Regions from separate parts of the Ketobacter alkanivorans genome, predicted to be linked through region 2. Evidence: riboswitches for the same ligand, from Rfam matches in the RefSeq annotation. Region 2 holds a riboswitch; the other holds the start of a gene.

Region 1 (8,157 bases), 140 kb from region 2:
GCTGGCTGGGGTTGGCCAAACGCTGCATGGAAATTGCCGGTGGTTATGTAGAGAACCGCATGAGCTTCGGCACCACCCTGTCTGGCCATGAAGGGGTGCAGTGGATGATGGGGGATGTGGCCAAAGAGATCCATATTGGCCGCTTGTTAACGATGAATGCTGCCTGGAAACTGGATCAGGGCGATTTTGCCCGCAAGGAAATATCCATTGCCAAAATTCAAGTGGCCGATACGCTGCACAAGGCTGCCGATACCGCCATTCAATTGTGTGGTGCCCGTGGCTATTCTAAGGACACGATAATCGAGTGGATCTACCGCTACGCCCGACAGGCACGTTTGGTGGATGGCGCTTCTGAGATCCACAAGATGGTATTGTCAAAATACTATCTGTCCGAGAAGCATGACTTCTTCAAATGGGGTTTGTAAGAACCAAAACAAGAAACAGGATTAGACACCATGCCAACTAAATATTACCTGGCGTTTGCCTCCTCCAAGGAGCTGGAAGGCGCAGCGATTGAACTGCTGGATCGTCGCGCGCGGGGCGTGAAAGAAAGCCACGTTCCTTTGATGGAAAGCACCATGGATTATTTCATACCGGAAATGCTGCATGCCTTTCTGGTGGGAACCGTGGATGCAATCGGCCTTAGCAATATGTCCACCAAGGTGGTGCACTCCACCGCTGATGTGATCGGTAAAACCTCCAAGATGTTGATGCCTCACCTGCTTAAAAAGCGCAGCAACCAGGAGCTGGATCCGATGATAAGCTTTGTGGATGAAATCTACATTCGGCCCCAGCAGGCAGACAACGGCAAGGCTGGCACCGGTTGCGAGATGGATAAAGCGACTTACGACCGCATGAAGCGAGTAGTTGGTGGTATCCAGGCCGGTGATGTGGCGGGCAATCGGGATGAGCTGTCCGAGCTGATGTCACTGACGGTGGATCTGTTGCTGGAAGGCCTTATGAAACGCGCCATTGGCTTGCTCAAGCACGGTTTTGTGGTGCGTAAAATTGCCGATGGCGCGATCGCTACCTGTCAGGCTGCTGGACATGGCGTGGTCAATAAAGTGTTCAAAAAGCTCGATGACGAGCAGATGCTGCATTTGGCCAACTACTTCGAGACCCTGATCGTCACCGCCGAGCGCTGATTAAGCGGTTTGGCATTGGTGTTGCCTCGGGCTAGAATGCACCCATTCTGCCCAGGTGATACCGGTATCGAAGCCTACCATGAGTGATAAACCCTCCCAAGACACCCTGTTTGCCAAACCCCAGCCTCATCTGGTGGACTTTGCCTTTGATGAGCAGGTGGCCAGCGTGTTTCCGGATATGATTCGGCGTTCGGTGCCGGGTTATGAAACGGTCATCGCCATGCTGGGAGTCTTTGCCAGTAAGCTGGTCACGCAAGGCTCCCGTGTTTACGATCTGGGTTGTTCCCAAGGCGCTGCCACCTTGGCGTTGCGCCGACATATTCAGCAGCCGGATGTTACCATCGTAGCTGTGGATAATGCCGAGCCCATGATTGAGCGTTGTCGCAGCAATATCGCATCGGATCTGTCCCCCAGCCCGGTGCAACTGCGCTGCGAGGACATTCAGTCCACCCCCATCGAAAATGCCTCGCTTATTGCCTTGAACTACACCCTGCAGTTTGTGCCGTTAGACCAGCGCGAAGATTTGCTGGCGCGTCTGTACTGCGGCATGAACCCCGGTGGCGGCTTGATTTTATCCGAGAAAGTTCGCTTGCCTGCGGCAGTACAGCAAGAGTGTTTTACCGATTGGCATCACGAGTTCAAACGCCTTAACGGCTACAGCGATCTGGAAATCAGCCAGAAGCGGCAGGCCATTGAAAATGTGTTGATACCTGAATCGGCGCAGGATCACATTCAGCGTCTGCAAAGGGCGGGTTTTCAGCAGGTATATTGCTGGTTTCAGTGCTTTAACTTTGCCTCATTCATCGCCATTAAATAGCCTGATGTAGTTAATTCATGGATTATTCACGATTTTTTAAGCATATCTCCCAAACCGGACTGGCCCCTTTTGCTGATCATCTAAGCCGAATGCTGGCAGCAGTTGAGCCCGACAAGCACGGTGACTATGAGCGGTGGCAGCAGGCGCTGAACGGGCTGCCCCAAGTGGCGGTGTCATCCATGGCCTTTGATGCGTCCGCCGTGCGAGTCGGGCAGGTCGATGATTGTGATGCGTCTGTCCGCCAGCAAATTGAGCAATGTCTGCGAGGCCTGCACCCCTGGCGTAAGGGGCCTTTCGAGCTTTGCGGTGTTCATGTCGATACAGAGTGGCGCTCGGACTGGAAATGGGATCGGCTAGCACCCCATATTGACCCCTTGCACGGGCGCACTGTGTTGGATATCGGCTGCGGCAGTGGTTACCACCTGTGGCGTATGCTGGGGGCGGGTGCTGCCATGACCATCGGTGTCGACCCTTCTTTGTTGTTTCAGATGCAGTTTCGTGCCATCGAGCATTTCACCGGGCCCCAGCCGGTATACCATTTGCCGTTGGGTATAGAGCATCTGCCGGCGGAAATGCGTGCTTTTGATACCGTGTTTTCTATGGGGGTGCTGTACCACCGCCGCTCCCCTTTCGATCATTTGATCGAGTTACGGGATCTACTGCGCCCCGGTGGGCAGCTGGTGCTGGAAACCTTGATTATCGAGGCAGAGCAGGGCCAGGTGCTGGTGCCCGACGGGCGTTACGCTCGGATGGGTAATGTGTGGTTTTTGCCTTCGGTGCCGACCTTGATTCAGTGGCTGCAGAAGGTTCGCTTCAAGAACGTGCGCTGTGTGGATGTGACCGCCACCAGCGTGCAAGAACAGCGCTCAACGGACTGGATGACCTTTCAATCCCTGCCAGACTTTCTGGACCCCTCCGACCCCCAGCGCACCATCGAAGGTTATCCGGGGCCGCGGCGGGCGATCATTCTGGCAGAGGCCTAAATCGCTGTAATGATGCAAAGCCTAGTGCGAGTCCAGCCCTGGGTGGCGCTCTTCGCTGCGGACCTTTTCCATCAGCCGGGTGAGTTTGCTGTGTTCTGTGCTGCTCTGACCTGAGCGCAGATAATGCTCCACCTGATCGTACAGTTGTTCCAGCAGTTTCAGACGATAATCGTGATTTAACAATGACTTGGCTATGTGGTTTGGGTCTTGTCCTTGTTCCCGCATACGTGCTGCTTCGGCCAGTGCTTCGGTCAGTTCTTGTTTCGTGGGGCGGCCCATAATTCACCTCAAAAGTGGATTGCTGCTAATCAGTTTAGCACTGAATTCCTTGACTAATGCGTCGCAATCCCTAGACTAGGCCGCCGATGGTTCCTGCGAAGGATTAAATGGGAACGCGGTGAAACTACCCCGATATAACTCGGGATGTGGAGTCCGCGGCTGTCCCCGCAACTGTAAGCGAAGAGCGTTTTTCACCCACGGCCACTGGGAAACTGGGAAGGCCGAAAAACGCGATGACACGCAAGCCAGGAGACCTGCCATCACACGGATCAAACTGCCTGTGCAGTGATGCGTGCTCGTCACCTACCAGTAACGGGTTTTTATTGGTGCGTATACCGTCACGGTGACGATACCCAGTGTGGTTTCCGAAGGCGGATAGGCTCTGTTGTGCTTACCTTTTTGTGCTGATTGCAGCCCTTCGGGACTCACGTTGTCCTTTGTTTTTTACATTTAGGGGTATTGCATGAAGTTGCGATTGTTCGTTGCCGGTTTCGGTGTTGTTGTTTCACATTCCTATGCAGAAGAAAACCTTCAGATGGCGGCCTATACGCCCATGATGGGGGATGAGGTGGTGGTGACTGCATCACGCGCCCCGGTTGCGTTAAAAGATACGTTGGCCTCCACCACCGTAATTACGGAAGAAGATATTCAACGTACTCAGGCTAGAAACCTGTATCAGGTTTTAAAGACGGTTCCTGGCGTAAATGTGCGTCGGCGTGGTGGTCGTGGTGCCAACAGCAGTGTGAGCCTGCGCGGAATGGGTGCTTCTGGAACGCTGGTCTTGGTGGACGGTGTGCGTATCGAGAGCGGCACCAGCGGTGACGTGGATATTCAGCAAATTCCGGTTGACCAGATTGAGCGTATTGAAATCGTACGGGGCCCCAAATCCAGCTTGTATGGCTCAGCAGCTTTGGGGGGTGTCATCCAGATATTTACCCGCTCAGGGAAAAAAGATGGTGTACGTTATAGTGCGGGTTACGGCAGTGATAACACCCGCGAAGGCTCAGTGACGGCCACGGGTTCTACCGATAGTTCAACCTATAGCCTTTCCTTGTCTCACGTAGAATCCGATGGCTTCGATAATCAGTATTCAGATGACCACTATATGGGGCTGGATTGGATTGACTATGATGACGATGGATATCGCAAGTCGAACCTTTCGTACAAGGGCGTAGCCAGTTTTTCTGACCAAATCGATGGTTTTGTTTCGTTGGTGCGAAATGAATCTGCCCTTGATTGGGATGGTTATTACGGTTATCCATCCACTGAGTCTGATTCTTTACTTGCAACCGTCGGCGCTGAACTCAACTTAGACCACTTGATCAGTAAGTTGCAATACGGCCGCTTCAACGAAGAATACATCAGCGATGACCCGTTTAATGTGTATAACTATGGTCATGGCAAGGTGATCAGAGATCAGGCGAGCTGGGAAAATACCTATCAAGTTGATGATTCCAATCGAGTGAGCTTTGGCGTTGATTACGACGTTGAAGATGCCAGTTACGACCTGGGGTACGCTGATTACGATCGCACTGATCGAGACCGGTTCTCCGGTTATCTGAACGCAAGCTCTACCCTTGGCGTGTTCACTTTGGAAGGCGGCGTGAGGCACGATGATGATGAGGTGTTTGGCAGCGAACTGACCGGTGATGGCGGTGTCGCCTTTCGGTTTAGTGAAGACACTAAAATGTCACTAACCTATGGTGAGGCGTTTAAGGCGCCTTCCAATAATGATTTGTACTATCCCGGTTATGGCAATCCGAATTTGAAGCCTGAAAACTCCAGAACAGTTGAATTGGGTGTGGATACTTTCTTTGATTCTGCAATGGCATCGTTTCATGTGTACCATACCAAAGCGGATGATCTGATTGCCTACAACCCCGCCATATACGGCCCTGAAAACATTAATCAGGTAAGCATTAAAGGCGCGGAGTTTCAGTACGGTACACGCCTATTGGATCTGGATATTGGGGTAGCGTTGACTTATCAGCGTCCAATTAACGAGCTCACGAATAATGACTTACAGTTAACTCCTCGTCAGGTTGGATCTCTGGAGGTGGACAAATCGACCGACAAATGGTCGCTCGGATTTTCCTGGTATGTTCAAGGCAAGCAATATGACAATGCAGGTGAACGTTTGCCAGGCTATGGCCTATTGGCATTACGTGGTTCATTTGATGTCACCGATGAGTGGACCATTCGCACCCGTATCGATAATCTGTTGGACAAAGACTACATAGAGATCACGAATTACAATTCAGAAGGGTTGTTTGCTATGTTCTATGTGGATTACAGCCCCAGATAACCCAATCTGATTTCTCCGAAAGATGAAGAGCCGGTATATTCCGGCTCTTTTTGATTGCGATCGTGACCAGCAAGTCATTTTGGCCCGTTCCGACCTGTCCTCCTCATTCAATCCCCATAAACTGAGCATGTGCTTAATTAAAAACAATAAATAACCACACAAGCGCAGGTTCTATGAAACAGGGATTATTTCGAACATTCGCCGGACTGGCGTGTCTGGCTGCTTACTCTGTCACCCAGGCGGCACTGGTTGAAAACCTCACCATGGGCAACGCCAAGGCGCTAGCGTTGGGCAACGCGGTGACAGCCGACCCACCTGGCGTGGACTCGATCCATTACAACCCGGCAGGCCTGACTCGTTTGAAGGGGCGTCAGCTCAATCTCAAAGTGCTGGCGGCGTCCATGGGGTTTTCGGTTGAATTCGGCGGTTACGACGAGACCACTCAGGCGATCATCGACAACAATGGTTATGTGGATGAAGCGGCCTATAACACCAGCGAGACCTCCACCATCGGCTTGCGGATTCCTTTTACCGAGGGCATCACCGAGTGGCCGCTGCCGGTTTTGATTCTGCCGTTGGGGGGCGCTTCCTATAACCCGGTGGGGACGGATGTGACTTATGCCACGGCAGTTTATGCGCCCATGGCAGCGGGCTACATTCGCGATGAAGATGACCCGGCCCGGTTTATGGGGCAGCACATGTCCCTGGCGAAGATCACGTACTTTTCTCCGTCTTTTGCTGTTGAACTGACTGATCGTTTATCCGTAGGGGCTTCGCTCGGGTTCTCCTGGCAGGGGGTAACCGCCCAGACTCAAATTCGGGTGCCGAACATGGCGTTGGCGTTCGGTGAGAACCTGACCCGTGATTTGCAGAATCAGGGGGTGTGTCCGGCCCCTGGTGATCCTGATCCCTATATCAATTTCTGCGGACAGGACCCCGGTGGTGCCAGGCTTGGGCCTTTCACCGATGTGACCAGCCTGGAGTTCGATGCAGAAACGGCCGTGGTGCCCAATTTCAATGTGGGTATGTTGTGGGAGGTTACGGATTGGCTCACTTGGGGCATGGTTTATCAATTTGAAAGTGCTGCGGATCTGGATGGCTACTATCGTTTGGAATACAACGAGGAATGGGTGAATTTCTTTGATGGCATTTATAACTCCGGTTTGTATTCAGCGATCAATACGCTCATTGCGTTTCCCACCGGGCAGGCGGATTCGCCCCATGGTCGCGGTATTGAATATGGGGATGCAAAGCTGGAGATTATTACGCCTGCCCATTTTGCCACCGGCGTTGCGCTGCAGCTCACTTCTCGATGGCAGTTGAATATTGATGCCAAGTGGACCGATTGGGCCGCCTGGGATGGTTTGAAAGTCGAGTTTGATCAGCCGCTGGATTTTACCAAGTTGGCCACGTTGGTGTCGCCTTATTCCGAATTAACCGAGCTGACGATTCCGCGTCACTATGAGAGCGTTTGGAACTGGGCTTTTGGCGTGGAGTATCGTTACAGTGATCGGCTGGCTTTACGCGCAGGTTATGAGCCGCGTAAATCCTCGATTCCTAATGACAAGCAGGATGTGTTATTGCCGTTGGGTGATGCCAAGCTTTACACATTGGGTTTCGAGTGGTTGTTGCAGGGCAGTCAGGTGTTGGAGGTGGGTATGGGTTATATGACTGCCAGCGCCCATGTGCCTGCCGGAGGCAGCACCAATGCCAACAGTTCTGATCACTTCAATAACTTTATTTATAATCCCTACGCGGGTACCGAGTTCTCGAGCGAGGCCACCGCGTATCTACTGGAGTTGAGTTACACCGCTAGCTTCTAAACATTACGGTATCAGTCCGTGCATGATGACATCCACCAGCGCGTCAACCTGAATGCCCTGATTGTTGGTGTCGTCGACACCTTGCAGGGCAAACTCAGGGCGAATAAGCATATCAACGGAGCCTAAGATCAGGGTGTGCAGAGTAACATTGCTGACATTACGGATCTCACTGCGCTCAATGCACAGGTTAAGCGCTTTATCGACGGTTTTAAGATAGGGTTTGATGTACTTGTCCCGCAGGTAGTGGGCGCGCTCGTGATCATCATTCAGGCCACTGAAAATCAGTTTGAACATGGCCGGTTTGCGCTTGGCGACTTCCAGCATCACCACAATATAATTGCGCAGCATGGAAAGCGGATTGTCCAATGCGATATCCAGTTCCAGCTCTGAAATCAGCAGGCGGAATTCACGTTCAATAATCGTGTCCACCACTTCGTTCCAGAGCTTGTTCTTGGAGCCGAAATGATGATTGAAAAGCGAATCGCTGACGTTCAGTTTTTTAGCCAGTGCCCGCAGGGAAACGTCATTGAAGCTCTTGCTGGAGAACTCCTCGAAGGCATGTTCCAGTAGCGCATCCCGTGAAAGGGTGTTGGCATTGGCAGCGGGCCTGCCCGGTGTGCGTCCCATGGCTTGATCCGTATCGGGTGCGATTTGGCGTGGGTGGGTTGTAGGCTTTATGGTAGCACGCACAAGGGCCTGGGTTTAACCTTTGTATTTTGGGTTGTCTATATTCAGTTTGGCTTGGGCTAATTCAAGCAGCTTGTGAGTGAGTGCGGGCGTGATTGCCAGATCCCCACTTTCGATG
Region 2 (8,157 bases):
CCCACTGGCTGAAGCGATTCCCCCGATAAAGCCACTGCTTGCATCATTTTTTGGGGGCTTCACAGACACCATAAAACCAGGCATTGCGGCTGGGTTTTTCACACTGAGCGAATTCAAGATCGCACCTTTAATTTGCTTCGAAGTGATGTTTGGCGACTACGTTGCCGAACAGGTGCAAGGGCGCGCCGAAGGAGCAATACTCACGGTGCTCTCAAGCAATGGATGGTTTGGCAGTAGCCGCCAGCCCTATCAGCATTTGTATGGTGGTGCGTTGCGTGCGGTTGAAAACCGCTTACCCATGGTTCACGTAATGAACAACGGCCCATCTGCCATTATATTGCCAACAGGGCGCATCATTGCAGAAACACCCTTCCAGCAGGCAGGAGGTTATCTGCTGAAGTTACCCTATTCCGCGGTCTCCGGTGGCAGCTTTTACACTCGTCATCCACATTTGTTCTCAAGTTCATGCTGGGTGGCACTTAGCTTGCTGACGCTCGTTGCTATTTGCCACAGGCGCAACCAACGTTACCTGGCACGCCGGGCTCGAACCACTACACAAACCTCTTGAGCAATATGTCCACTTGATCGCAGCGCCAATTTGTTACTGGCCGACTAATATTAGCTTTCCAGTTTTAGCATCTCGATACACCGTGCCTACGCTTTCCATACCCTGACCGGTGGCACCTTGCGCTTTCATGGCATCCGGCAAATCCACCAATTCTTTTCCAGTATTCACTTCAACCGGCTGTACCGCGAAATGCTCACGCAGCTCTTGGCTTTGTGCAATAAGCGCAATCATAAGGCCCAGCGCGAACACCAACATGACATCCATAATATTAGCGAAACCTGACAGCGGGTCTGAATCCTCCTGTGCGAATCGTCCACCATTTAAAAGCCTCCGTCTTGATTTACACATCTTATTCTGCGCCATATCCTGTGACATTAGATTGCATCCCTCTGCTCAATATTCTGCAAACAGGCTTCATACCATCGACGCCGCACTCGACCCAGGACATAACCCAACAACCCAACGAACAGACCCAATACTGTGGTATCAAACGCCACCGTCATGGCGGTTGCCAGAATTTCAATATTGCCACTGCCCATAGCCGACAGCCCCGGCCCCAAGGGTATCAATGTACCCATCAACCCCAGTATCGGGCCACTTCGAGCAAGCAGATCAACCCGCTCCAGCCTCCTTACGGCGTAATGTTCAAACATCAACGCGTCACCAGTCTGCATTCTGGTTAATGCACCAAACCTCTCGGCTAACGCAGATCCGCATTCCCACAGCACCATCAGCAGGCATACAGCCAGAGCAATCAAAACCGGATACAACAGCCAACTTACAACATGGTGCAATAAACCTAAGGTCAAACCATGAATCATGTTATTTTCCCTGTTCAAAAATCAGTAAGAGTGGCCACGCCAACTGCGCCTAAACCCCGCAACAACCACCGAGATCATAAGAATCACCAGCGCCAGATAAGCAAGCTGCACATAACGATCGGGTGGTAATTGCTCATTTGAATCGACACTCAGGTCAGCCTTGCTTGTTATATCATCCACGACTGGATCGTTTACCAATTTAATTTCTGTAAGCCGATGGACTTCCTCACCCACCTCTTCGGGAGTGGCTGCTGCATCCAGAATCGGCGCAAACTGCTGCCACTGTTCCGCACTCACAAATTGCTCCAGCCAGGGCATCATAGGATGATTCGGATCAGTATGCCCGCTACCAGGGAGCCCGTTTTCTATTACTAAACGGGTAAAGTCTTGCGCCAACTGTTGGATTGTTTGCTCATCTGCCTGCCAAAATTGCTTATGGACTGCCACCAGCATAATGGCCAGCATATTCGCCTTAACATGAGCATTATGTTCCACTTCTAAAAATGTATTCACACCCAACCCATAACGATCATCCAGATATACTTCTTTCACTTCCTGCCAGGCCCAATCGCCCACCAGCGTAGGGTTTGTTACCTGCCAGCCCCAAAGATACTCAAGAAACTCGCTCCCCATCGTGCGCGCACCGGCATACCCATGATCCATCAACCCCGTTAACCACTTGGGGTTTAAAAAGCGCCCTCTCAATTCCTGCCGCAATGCCAGACCCAAAGGCTGCGTTACCACCCGCTCTGGATCTGCATGATTAAGCACGTAATTATTGGGTGCGGTTCCAGTTAACGTTTCAACTGCCAGACTTAAGCCACCAAGATAATCAAATGCATCATTATTATCGATTAACCCATATAAGTTACTGGAACGACCGAAGTAGGTGTTCTCCACATCCGCGAGCAGAGTTTTGAAGGTCTCCTGCGCTGATGCCCCAAACTGATCTTGATTGAACCCATGCCCCAGTCGTCGTATGTAGACCTCCGCCAGCTCCTGGCGTTGCTGCCATGCACCTGAACGCTCTACCAATCGGTTGATTCCAGCTCCATAACTACCTGGCGCATCACCAAATACCCGCAAACTGGAGAGCAATGCGACCTGCTCAGGGCTGCGACCTTGTGCTAAAAGTCTACGCGCATCTTTAACCCAGTGGCCTGCTACCTGATTCTGCTGTAACGATTCGTTTCCGCCCGCTAGGGAACCACCCAGAGGCGCTAAAGCCAGTTGTAACGACTCTACTAAGGCCGGATGCTCGGCAACGATACGATCAGCCGATGCACTCAACGCCATTAAGACACCACGATCCAACATCTTCATTTGTTGTCCGTACAAATCACGAAACAGGCCGGAGGTGGTGAACACCATATCCCGACGCACACGATTGCCTCCTAAAGCCTGAAGCTTCAAGCCTTTCACCAATCCCCGACTGTTCCATACGGGCTCCAATCCCAGCATATCCAGTGCGAATGCAATCATCACACCTTCATCGCGTACGACATCTGATGCCCAAAGCACCTGCGCTTCTCGCTTATCCGAGTTCTGTGCATTATTCGCGCGCGCATCACGAGCCATTTCTCGCCCTAGCTGCCATGCAACCGGGCTGGGAATCAGGCTGTTATCCAACGCATAAAAATTACGCCCGGTGGGCAGGCTCTCGGGGCTACGAATCGGATCATTACCTTTTCCAGGCAATACGTAACGCCCATTCAATCCATTCAGCAATGCAGACATTTCAAACTGGGGTGATTGCTCCAACAATGCCTGCCACTGGGCTTTCTGCAGTTCATTCTCCGGCGCCATGGATGAGAGCATCATCTCCACCGCAGGCGCTGCCCAGTCGCGACCGAACACGTGCAGACCCAATGGCATAAAGCGCTCCTGAAGATTCGTCAGATAATGTCCAACCTCATGAACCAGCATGTCGTCATCCACTTCATTGAAGCTGATCCCCATAACAGACAATTCAGCTGACATCGCCTCCGCCAATTCGTCTTTTAGTTCAAGCGCGTCCACTTTTTCACGGATTTGTGTCACCAGTCTCTGTGTGAGCGCAGGGTTATCAGAGTTATGATTAGCTTCAAAGCTTTCAATGAGTTGCCGCAGCTTCAGCAACTCATCATATAAAGGCGTGCTTTGCAATGGTGGCGTCAAGTGATCGATCATTACCGCCAACCCTCGGCGCTTAGCTTGAATCCCCTCCCCTACACCATCGACAATATAGGGGTACAGCCCAGGCACGTCCGCAGCAACAATACGCGCGTAATCATCCTCAGCCAACCCAACCGAACGTCGCGGCAAAAATTCATACGTTGAATGTCGCCCCACATGCACAATCGCATCGGCCTTAAACACATCGCGCAGATAATGATAATACGCTAGGTACTGATGCGGTGGTGGAAAAGCCAGATTAGCGTGTAGCAGCTCTTCGTTGATCTCCCAGCCACGAGGCGGCTGCGGCCCGATAAATACGTTGCCAAATTGCAAGCCCGGCATCAGCAACTGACCATCGTGCACCATCACCTTACCAGGCGCACTTCCCCATCCGCCCAAACCTTCAATTCCGGTTTTCTTCAGTGCGGCTACAATTTTGTCAGACTGTTGCCAACAAGCTTGATCCGATTGATCGATACAGCCCTGGTAACACGCTTGCAACTGACCAAGCAGATCCAGTGCTCGCTGGCGACCTTGGTGATCTACACCTTCCAATAGGTGCAGCATTTCCTCCATTGTATGATCCAACGTAGCCTGAGCCATTTTGGGCAACCCTGCAGCCAAAGCAACCTGCAGTTGTCCGTGCAGCAATCCAAATGGCCCGTCTACCATCTCACGCTTAACCACTTCGGGTAAGGTATCAAAGTAGCTCTGATACTGAGTAGCGTCCATACGCATAACGGAATGACTCATTTTTACCAATGCTGCATGATCATTTGGTAAGTTCACACCACTTTCCTGCATGGCATCCAACAACGCATTCTGTGATGCGGGCAAATCACTAACACGATACCCCGCCGACTTCATTTGATTCAAAATTTGCCATAACGTAGCGGGTACATCGAGGTTATCTGCACCAATGTTATGTCGGCCCGGTGGGTGATTGTAATAAACTATAGCAATCCGCTTTTCTGCATTGGGCTGTGTTTGAAGGCTATGCCAACGCTGCACACGATCCATTAAGGTTTCCATACCTTCAAGCACCGGCTCAATAGGCTGAATACGAATACCAGTTTGCACATCCTCAGTAACGGCACCAGCCGACGCCACCACAAGTGGCTGGCTGGCACCTTGCATCTCGGGCATAGAAATCTGGTAGTACACTTTTTCTACCGCCAGACCATCTGATGACAGCCGCCATTGAGCCGCCGTGCGATCGCGCAATTTGATTGCTTTGAGCACAGGGACATTTAGCAAAGCAAGCTGCTCATTCGCGCGCTCCCGCCCTTCACCTCCTCCCATAACGAAATCCTGCAGCATCACGACAGCCGTCAGGTTATTCGCTTGCGTGCGCAGTTTTTCTAGTGCATCAACCGTTGCATCGCCCCAGTAGGCTAGGCCAACTAGACACTGCTGGTGTTTTTGTTCTGCTACAGCGCACAATTGATTAAGCAAGTACGCATCTCCCGGCCGGTCACCACCAGCATGATCTAGAACAACCACTAACGGCTTGTCATTATCAATTGCAGGCACCTCCTCACTCAACTCGCCTCGAAACCACCAACGCAGTCGCGCCTGAGCTATCGCATCTTTAACGACTAATTTACTCTCGAGGTCATATTGCTGTGCGACCCACACAAACAACTGCTGCAGATTCTCTTCTCCGCCCCCCTGCCAATAACTTCGGGCAATTAACCAAGGTGCCTGGGCAGGATACTGATCCAACATCGACTCTAACCATATCGCAAGCTCTTGCTCTGGGCGCATTGCTGACAATGTTTCCACTTGCTTATCATCATTAAATACCTGCACACCATCGTGCCTGCTAAGCCGAACCAAACGATGATCACTATTGAAAACCAGAACATTCTTGATGTTTCTTGATTGTGACAGGTCGGCCACCAGCTCACTCACTACTGCACCGAACAGACCTGCGCCAACCACCACATCCGCAGATTCGAGCAACTCTTGTCGCTGTTTGGAGGAGAGTTCTAGCAGTTGGGTTTCTGTACGCGCTTGCAGTCGAAAATTGGGGTTCGATTTCAGAAAACGGTGGCCGGCTTCCGCCACGGTCTCGGCATTACGCTGAGACACCAGCATCAGAATTCGCATATCGGAGGAAGCGGCTAATAGCCAATTACTATGAATACTACACAAAGTAGCAGTGAGCACGTATAACACTACACGCATTGCATTACCTCAAGGGATTCAAATTTACCTTAAGGGAGAGATGTACTGACGCTGCGAGGCTATATTGAAGAGATCGACAGTGCAGTACCAGGTTTTCCCGCCCGGTTGCATAAAACACTTTTCGATCCGACTCCAAGTATCTGGCTCGCACACTCATGGAGCATGCTTACAGTTGCGGGTACAGCCCCGGGGTTACACCGGGTTCCTTGGCAAGAATCGATCATGATGATCTATTCAGCCGGATTCGAGAGGCTGTTATAGAGATTTCAGAGACGCCTGTCAAACTAAACTAGCGTATATTAAGTCGAGCCTTGGCGATACCAAGCGATGGAGTCTGTCACGGCATCGAACACCAACCTGCCAAGCACCTCACCAAACAGCACATGTTTTCCGCAGTAGGCAACGGTTTGCCCACTGACTCGAGACACCACGGCAACCGCATCCGTGCCAGTGCCGGTCGCCATGCGCTGGGATACAGGGCTAACGATACCTGCCTCAAACAATGCTGCAGATTTCGCCTCGGTAATCATCTGCACGGCTTCTACCTTTGCTGCATCGCTCATGGCTACCGATGTCAACATTATGATATTTATTGTTCCTGCCAAGCCTGGTTCCGTCAGCATGCTGCGGTATTCGGCGTGATCGCCGACGCAACGGGCGTTATTCAGGCCACAGGTTACCAGCACCACGACCTCAACACCCTGGACGGTCTCTTCATACAGCCGGAAGGAGTCCATCGAGGCAGCTGTCATCATGCCTACTACCTCCCCTGTGCATTCAAGGCTATCCGCGTAGTTCTGCAACGTAATCGCTGGGGCCTCCAATTCACCCGGGTCTGCGGGCACTTTGAGATTTAACACGTGACGAGCATGGATCAAACCTCCGTTTAACACAGAAGAACTCAGCACCCGAAAATCGGACTCAAGCAGGCTGACCAATACATATTGATGCGTTTGAATTACTCTTAACCAAGGGCTTTGCTTGACAATAATCATGAAAGAGCCATTAATTGCTGCACTGGTCATAGGATACGTAGAATTGACCCCTGACACAAAAGGCTGCATACCCATGAACGAAAAATTAATATTTTTACCTGTTCTCATCCATATTTTGTTAACAGTCTCTGTTTTTATTGCCCTAGCAAGTGCCAAAAAGCGGGCTTTGGCAGAAGACAGCGTAAACGAAGAGCGACGTGGATTATTTGATGACGCCTGGCCTAACAAGGTCATCCAGATCAACAACAATATTCGCAACCAGTTTGAAGTACCCATTCTATTTTACGTGCTGATTTTTATGCTTTGGGAATTAGGTGGTGTCAGCTGGTTGGCATGCCTGATTGCCTGGCTTTTTGTCGGCAGCCGCATTTTGCACGCCTATATACATACCGGCACCAACTACGTTCCGCTACGGCGCAAAGTTTTCACCTTTGGCTGTGTAATGGTGCTTATACTTACTTTTCTTGTATCAAAAGCTATTTGGTCTGCCTGACATGTGGAAACTATTGTGGGTAAGCGTGTTTGTCGCCGTCTTGCTCTGGTCTGGGTGGCACCCCAAAGACACTGTGACCTGGATGCTAGAAGTGGCTCCAGCCGTGATTGGAGCAATTCTAATGCTCATCACTCTGCGCAGCTTTCCTCTTACGCCACTGCTGTATTGGCTGATTCTACTCCATTGCATCATTCTGATGGTGGGTGGTCATTATACCTATGCCGAGGTTCCTCTATTCGATCATCTAAGAGACTGGATGGGTTCTGATCGCAATAACTACGATAAACTGGGGCATTTTGCGCAAGGTTTTGTCCCTGCCATCCTTGCCCGAGAAATACTGATACGCAAGCAGGTAGTAACCGGTTCCAGTTGGTTGTTCTTTATCGTGGCAAGTATTTGCCTGGCGTTCAGTGCATTTTATGAATTGATCGAGTGGTGGGTGGCATTATTATCAGACGAGGCGGCAGATTCTTTTCTGGGTACACAAGGCTATGTATGGGATACCCAATCTGATATGGGGTATGCGCTCTTGGGCGCCATTATAGGCCAACTCTTACTGGCTCGCCTGCACAACAAACAACTGGATCAACTGGCATAAAAAAGCCCCGCATCATAACGATGCGGGGCCACGCCTAAACCACACGCCTGGTGGTTAAAAAGAGTAGGAGGTTATGGCAGGGTGGTACCCAATACTTCCCTTGAGTAAATCAAATCACCATTACTGTCAGTACCGGTAATTCGATATCGCACCGCAAAGTCATCACAGGATGCTTCCAAACAGAAGGCATCGTAATACCCACCGGTAATGGAGCCACCGGTTAGATTCAGGTGCATCTGTATATAGCCTGTCAATCCATCACACTGGAACTCAATCGAAGCACCTGTGTTCAGGGGCCCGGTTGCGCTGCTATTCAGCACACCAGATGCAGATCC

What was found. A riboswitch is a leader RNA that binds a small molecule or an ion and turns the genes downstream of it on or off. The one in region 2 is predicted to bind cobalamin.
Region 1: it holds a riboswitch for cobalamin, as region 2 does, so the genes downstream of both, Kalk_RS09435 (TonB-dependent receptor domain-containing protein) here and Kalk_RS08860 (cobaltochelatase subunit CobN) in region 2, are expected to answer to the same signal.

Annotation. Positions count from the first base shown of each region.
Region 1 covers NZ_CP022684.1:2,181,274-2,189,430, reverse strand. Annotated here, with positions in the region: gene Kalk_RS09460 (acyl-CoA dehydrogenase family protein) at 1-425, shown strand, start outside; gene Kalk_RS09455 (hypothetical protein) at 456-1,145, shown strand; gene cmoA (carboxy-S-adenosyl-L-methionine synthase CmoA) at 1,225-1,962, shown strand; gene cmoB (tRNA 5-methoxyuridine(34)/uridine 5-oxyacetic acid(34) synthase CmoB) at 1,980-2,945, shown strand; gene Kalk_RS09440 (hypothetical protein) at 2,967-3,224, opposite strand; cobalamin riboswitch at 3,295-3,500, shown strand; gene Kalk_RS09435 (TonB-dependent receptor domain-containing protein) at 3,688-5,529, shown strand; gene Kalk_RS09430 (OmpP1/FadL family transporter) at 5,703-7,352, shown strand; gene Kalk_RS09425 (TetR/AcrR family transcriptional regulator) at 7,356-7,979, opposite strand; gene Kalk_RS09420 (DUF6285 domain-containing protein) at 8,055-8,157, opposite strand, start outside.
Region 2 covers NZ_CP022684.1:2,043,507-2,051,663, forward strand. Annotated here, with positions in the region: gene lnt (apolipoprotein N-acyltransferase) at 1-568, shown strand, start outside; gene Kalk_RS08850 (DUF2149 domain-containing protein) at 602-943, opposite strand; gene Kalk_RS08855 (MotA/TolQ/ExbB proton channel family protein) at 943-1,389, opposite strand; gene Kalk_RS08860 (cobaltochelatase subunit CobN) at 1,411-5,736, opposite strand; cobalamin riboswitch at 5,851-6,004, opposite strand; gene Kalk_RS08865 (adenosylcobinamide amidohydrolase) at 6,036-6,731, opposite strand; gene Kalk_RS08870 (MAPEG family protein) at 6,730-7,224, shown strand; gene Kalk_RS08875 (DUF2238 domain-containing protein) at 7,226-7,822, shown strand; gene Kalk_RS08880 (thrombospondin type 3 repeat-containing protein) at 7,894-8,157, opposite strand, start outside.